One region of the Kitasatospora sp. NPDC023176 genome, then DNA from elsewhere that is predicted to be linked to it. Evidence: riboswitches for the same ligand, from Rfam matches in the RefSeq annotation. Region 1 holds a riboswitch; the other holds the start of a gene.

Region 1 (3,202 bases):
CCAGCACCAGCGCCACCCCGAGCACCTTCGCCGTCAGATGCAGGTCGAACCAGGCCATCACCCCGATCGCCGTCATCCCGAGCACCGCGTACCAGCCCCAGCCGAGGTCCACGCCCAGCTGCGACCGGACCAGCCCGCGCAGCGAGTACGCGAAGAAGCCGATGACCGAGGCCTCGAAGATCATGTAGGCCAGCAGCGCGAGCATCCCCGAGGCCATCCCGACCACCCGGCCGAGCCCGTGCGAGACGTAGCCGTAGAACGCCCCGGCCGCCGTGATGTGCCGGGCCATCGCCACGTACCCGACCGAGAACACCGTGAGCACCGCGGTCGCCAGGACGTACGCGGCCGGCGCGCCGACCCCGTTGCCCTGCCCGATGACGATCGGCAGGTTCCCGGTCATCGCGGTGATCGGGGCCGCGGTGGCGACCGCCATGAACACCACGCCCGCCAGGCCGACCGAGTCCGCCTTCAGCCGGTCGACCCCGCCCGGCCCGGCCCGCTCACCGGCGGAACCGACCGCGTCCCCGCTCCGGACGGTCATCCGGCCTCCTCGTCCACCCGGACACTGCCGCCCGCCGAACCGGCCGGGCACTGACTGACCGACAGGATCGCGCGCCGACGGCCGCCCCGGAGTACGGCTGATGATCCGACGAAGCCGACGGGTTGACGGCGCGTTCGAGGCCCCGAACACCGCCACGGACCGGAAACGGCGGTGGCCGGCCCGGCCGTACGAGAGCTTGTCCCGTGCGGCCGGGCCGGCCGTGGGCGTGTCCCGCGCCCAGGTCCACTGCTGCGGCGATCACCCGGTCGAGCGGTCACCCGACATGACCATCCCGGGCGGTCGATTCGCCCCGCATCAGCGGTGGTTCACACGGTCCCGTGGAAGGGACCAGGGATCAGAGCGCGACGCCGTGCGCCCGCAGGTAGGCGACCGGGTCGATGTCCGAGCCGTACTCCGGACCGGTGCGGATCTCGAAGTGCAGGTGCGGGCCGGTCACGTTGCCGGTCGCACCGGAGAGGCCCAGCTGCTGGCCGGTGGTGACGCTCTGGCCGACCTTCACGCCGATCGAGGACAGGTGCGCGTACTGCGCGTACTTGCCGTCGGCGAGCTTGATCTCGACCTCGTTGCCGTAGGCGCCGTCGTTGGCGGCCTTCACCACGACACCCTTGGCGACGGCGCGCAGCGGGGTGCCGGTGGAGGCGATGAAGTCCTGGCCGGTGTGGTGGCCGGAGGCCCACATCGAGCCGGCCACGCCGTAGGCCTCGCCCAGCACCGGGTTGGCGAGCGGGGCGACGAAACCGGTGGTGACGGCGACCGGGGCGGCGGTGACGGCCTGGGCCGGGGCGGCGGTCTGCACCTGGGTCTGCAGCTGGGCGCCCGGCTTGGCGGCCTCGGTCTGGACCTGCACCTGGGTGTCCGCGGCGGCGGAGGCGTCCTGGGTGGCCGGAGCAGCGGCCGGCTTCGCCGGGGCGGCGGGCGCGGCGGGCGCGGCGGGCTTCGCGGCGTCAGCCGCGTGGCCCACGAGGGCCAGCTGCTGGCCCGGGAAGATCAGGTTCGGGTTGGCCCCGACCACCGAGCGGTTCTGCTCGTACAGCGCGTGCCAGCCGCCCTGGACGTCCTTGATGTCGGCGATCTTCGAGAGGGTGTCGCCACTGATGACGCGGTAGCTCTGGTGCCCGGCGGCCGGAGCGGCGTCCTGCGAAGCGACCGAGGCGACCGAAGCGGTCGAGGCGGCCGGAGCAGCCGGGGAGGTGTCCGCCTGGGCGCCCATCGCGGTCACGAGCGGCAGGACGAACGAGGCGCCGGTGACGGCGGTGGCGATGCCGATCCGGGCGGCACGGGGCAGGGCGATACGACGAGCCTGTGCAGGCATGGAATTTTCCTCTCCGACGCCTGCGAGGTGAGCTGTCGGGTTCGGGCTGGAGTTGCCCGGCCGCATGCGCGGCTTCACCCCAAGCCGGTCCTGGTCGTCCACGCCCTGAAGAGGCGCGAACTCCGGTCCGGCGACTTACCTGTGGGTCCCCCGCTCCTGCCGTACAGAGTTCGGTGCGAGCCACCGGGCAGCGGCAGGACTCGGCGTTCCACCCGGTGGATCCGTCCGGGCTGGCCGGGCGGTCGCTGAACTAAAACTCATCCGTTCAGGTGAAGCAATGTCGATCTCTTGAATCGGCAACCAATCCCGGCGCAGTGGTCACCCTCCGAATGATCCGCTGCACCGTACGTGCACAATCCATTCACCCCGTGCCACTGATCCAGCACCCTGCGCCGACCAGGCCACCCCTGCGCGATCGTCCGGTCACGAACCGCCACGGGCCGACACACCACCCGGTGACCCTTGTCACGTACACCCCGGCGGGCGCAGGATCAGCCGGTGGCCACCTCTCAAGCAGGAACTCTGCGCCTGGGCACCGCGCAGGGTCGCTGGGTTCTCCTGGCAACGGTGCTCGGCTCCAGCATGGCGATGCTCGACGGCACCGTGGTGAACGTCGCCCTCCCCCGGATCGGCGCCGACCTCGGCGCCTCCCTCGCCTCCCTGCAATGGACCCTGAACGCCTATCTGCTCACCCTGGCGGGCCTGATCCTGCTCGGCGGCGCCCTCGGCGACCGCTACGGGCGGCGCCGGGTCTTCCTCATCGGCGTGGTCTGGTTCGCCGCCGCGTCCGCGGCCTGCGCCGCCGCCCCGACCATCCACGTGCTGATCGCCGCCCGCGCCGTCCAGGGCATCGGCGGGGCGCTGCTCACCCCGGGCTCGCTCGCCATGCTCCAGGCCGTCTTCCACCCGGACGACCGCTCGGCGGCGGTGGGCCTGTGGTCCGGCCTGGGCGGGGTGTCGGCAGCCGTCGGCCCCTTCCTCGGCGGCTGGCTGGTGGACGGCCCCGGCTGGCGCTGGATCTTCCTGCTGAACCTGCCGCTGGCCGCCGCCGTCATCGCGGTGACCTCCCGTTACGTCCCGGAGAGCCGGGACGAGTCCGCGACCGGCCGCTTCGACGTGCCCGGCGCGCTGCTCGCCGCGCTCGCCCTCGGCGCGATCACCTACGCGCTCACCGCCGCCGGGGAGGGCCTGTCCCCCGCCGTCTGGGTCACCGGCGCGATCGGCCTGCTGCTGGGCGCCGCCTTCGTGACTGTCGAGCGGCGCTCGCCCTATCCGATGCTGCCGCTCGGACTGTTCTCCTCCCGGCTGTTCACCGCCGTGAACCTGGT
Region 2 (3,202 bases), on a different contig from region 1:
CCCAGCGCGGGGAGTTCATGTTCCAGCCGGAGCTGGTGATGCGGGGCTCGACGGGGGCCCGCGGGCGCTGAGGCCGATGGGCCGGCTTCGTGCGCCGAGGCCGGTGGGCGGTGCCAACTGACGGGCCCCGGAGGGCGGTTGCTCTCCGGGGCCCGTCGGCGTGCCGGTGCGGCCGTCTCGACCGGTCGGCCCGTCCGCTCAGCACTCCTGGACGGCCGGGCGGTCGGCGCCGACCCGCTGCCCGTCGGCCGTACCGGAGAGCAGCATCGCGTCGATCGCGAGGTTCGCGTCGAGCGTGACGGCGACCTGGGCCATGGTGCCTCCTCCTCGGGTGCAGAGCAGCAGCATGCCCCGCGGGCCGGAGTCTGACCATGCGGACGTCGACCTCGCGGATACGCCGAAGCCCCGGGGGAGCGACCAGACTCTCCCGGGGCGGTCGGCTAACGACCGTCAGCCGTCAGGGGTGCGCGGTGAGCGCGGTGTCCTCAGACCCGGCCGGCGAAGTCCGGGGCCCAGTTGGCGATGGTCTGGAGGCGGACGCCCGAGCTCGGGTTGGCGGCCTCGACGTACTGGCCGCCGCCGATGTAGATGGCGACGTGGTAGACGCCGGAGTCCTGGCCGTTGTTCGACCAGAACAGCAGGTCGCCCGGCTGCAGGCTGTCCAGCGAGACGTGGGTGCTGGCGGCGGCCTGGTCGGCGGCGACACGCGGGATGTTGATGCCCGCGGCGCGCAGCGCGGCCTGGGTCAGGCCGGAGCAGTCCCAGCCGCCGTTGCCGGTGCCGCCGTAGACGTACGCCTGGCCGACCTTCGACTGGGCGAAGGAGACCGCGGCGGCCATGCTGCCGGTGGCGGCCTGGGCCGGGGCCGGGGTCTGCGCCTGGGCGGCCGGCTTCGCGGCGGGCTTGGACGCCGGCTTCGAGGCGGTGGACTTGTCCTGGGCCATCGGCTTGGCGTTCACGGCACCGCCGTTCGAGGCCTGGCCGGACTTCTGCGAGCGGTCGAACCAGGTGAAGTCCGAGCCGGACTTGGTGGCGGTGGAGGACTGGTCGGCCTGGGCCGCGCCGCCGTCACCGAAGGTCAGCTGCTCGCCCGGGTAGATGGTGTCCGGGCCCTCGGTCAGGGTGCCGCGGTTGAGCTCGTAGAGCCGCTGCCAGCCGCCCTGGACGTTGTGCTTGTCGGCGATCGAGGACAGCCAGTCGCCGTCGACGACGGTGTAGCCGCCGCCCTGGGCCTGCGCCTGACGCTGCTGCGCCCAGCCGCCGTTGGCGGAGGCGGCCGAGTCGGTGGCGGCGGAGGACGCGGCGGCGGAGTCACTGGAGGCCTGCGCCTGGTCCTGGGCGGGCGCCGCCGGCTTGGCGGGCTTCGCGGCCTGGGCCGGCTTGGTGGCGGGCTTGGCGGTGGCCTTGGCGGTGGTGGAGCCGGCCGAGGTGTCGACGGTCGCCGGGGCGCCGCCCTTGGTCAGACCGGCCTGGACGGAGCAGACCGGCCAGGCGCCGGGGCCCTGCGAGGCGAGGACCTTCTCGGCGATGGCGATCTGCTGGTCCTTGGTGGCCTGGTTGGCCTGCGGTGCGTACGCGGTACCGCCGAAGGCGGCCCAGGTGCTGGAGGTGAACTGCAGGCCGCCGTAGAAGCCGTTGCCGGTGTTGATGCTCCAGTTGCCGGTGCTCTCGCACTGGGCGACCTTGTCCCAGGTGGCGACTGAGGCGGCGTTGGCGGTGCCGGTGGTGAGGCAGGGGACGGTGAGGCCGACGCCGGCGACGCCGAGGGCGGCGATCACGCGACGGGTGCGGCTGGACAGGCGGTTGCCGTTGGAAGGCAGCATGAAGACGCGGTCCTCTCCCACGCCTGCGAGGTGAGCTGTCGGATTCGGGCTGGAGTTGCCCGGCCGCGCTGTGGGCGCGGCTTCACCCCTAGCCCTGGACCGTTCCGGAAAACGGTTCAAGGCGACTTACCTGTGGTTCCCCCGCTCCTGCCGTGATGCGTTTTCGCGCTGCCAGGACATCCGACGGCAGGACTCGGCGTCGCGGATGAACTGGGTCCGTGTGGTCACGAACGGGGAGCACGTTAAGCAGACTTAAGTTAAAACCGCAAATACCTGTGATGCGCATCACGGTTTAGCGAGAAACGCCAAATGGTTCGTAATTCATGATCGCAAATGATCGTTTTCTCGCAATTTCACGATGGATTCCCATAACTGGCTCCGCCTCAGGAATGAAGTGACGGAGCGTTGAAGCGCCATGGGCCGCGCTCGCGAGTCGGGGGAGCTCCAGTGAATCGAGCGCGGGACAACGCGCCGACTATTCATCGACAAATGACACCAGAACGGACATTGCGTCGCATTGACCGCTTAACTCTCCTGCGGGGCAATCCGAACACGTCGAAAGGGCCCGGAACGCAGGTGTTCCGGGCCCTTCGGTGGTGCGGGTGCCACGACGCTCGGTCGCGGGCGCTCCGGCGGGCATCCGCCGGAGCTCAGGAGGTGTCCGTCAGCCCTCCACGGGCCCTTCGCCGGCCGCGTGGGCGCGGCGGGAGCCTTCCCCGGCTCCGGCGGTGGCGGCGGCCTCCTCGGCCTCGGCCAGCTCCTCCGCCGTCGGCGTCGGCAGTGCGGCCAGGTAGGTGGAGGCGATCAGCTGGCCGACCGTCGGGTACGCACCCAGCGGTGCCGCCGACGGGCAGCCGGTCTCCTCGGCGGCCGTGGCGAGCAGCTCGGAGTCCGCCTCCGGGCCGATCACGAGCGGGGCCAGCGCGGGGCGCTGGGAGCCGGTCTCCTTCAGGTGGTTGACGGCGGCGGCGACCGAGCCGGGCACGTCGAGCGCCGCGGAGACGACCGGGACGGCCAGTCGGGCGGCCAGCAGCACACCGGTGATCCCGGCCGCGGCGGCCGCGTCCTCGCCGCCGACGGTGGTCAGGACCACGCCGTCCGCGGCGGTCGCGATGGCGAACAGCCGGGCCCGGTCGGCCCGGGCCAGCCCGGCCTCGGACAGCCGTACGTGGACGGCCTCGGCGAGCAGCGGGTGCGGGCCCAGCGCGGAGGTGACGGTCGCTCCGTACTCCGCGGCGAGGGCGTGAAGCCCGGTCAGGAAGTCGTGCGGGCCGGGCACCAGGGGCACCACGACGGGCATCGGCAGTCCGGCCTCGGCGGCCGCCGCCAGTAGGTCCGCGACGGTGTACTCCTCCGTGCCCCCGGCCGCGGTGCCATCG

What was found. A riboswitch is a leader RNA that binds a small molecule or an ion and turns the genes downstream of it on or off. The one in region 1 is predicted to bind cyclic di-AMP.
Region 2: linked by a shared signal. The riboswitch ahead of ACZ3YL_RS00070 (transglycosylase family protein) and the one ahead of ACZ3YL_RS28965 (M23 family metallopeptidase) in region 1 are both predicted to bind cyclic di-AMP.

What each region holds. Positions count from the first base shown of each region.
Region 1 covers NZ_JBVHIP010000025.1:107,305-110,506, forward strand. Annotated here, with positions in the region: gene ACZ3YL_RS28960 (APC family permease) at 1-541, opposite strand, end outside; gene ACZ3YL_RS28965 (M23 family metallopeptidase) at 897-1,874, opposite strand; cyclic di-AMP (ydaO/yuaA leader) riboswitch at 1,877-2,060, opposite strand; gene ACZ3YL_RS28970 (MFS transporter) at 2,457-3,202, shown strand, end outside.
Region 2 covers NZ_JBVHIP010000001.1:12,677-15,878, reverse strand. Annotated here, with positions in the region: gene ACZ3YL_RS00075 (LacI family DNA-binding transcriptional regulator) at 1-71, shown strand, start outside; gene ACZ3YL_RS00070 (transglycosylase family protein) at 486-1,823, opposite strand; cyclic di-AMP (ydaO/yuaA leader) riboswitch at 1,831-1,993, opposite strand; gene ACZ3YL_RS00065 (sirohydrochlorin chelatase family protein) at 2,488-3,202, opposite strand, start outside.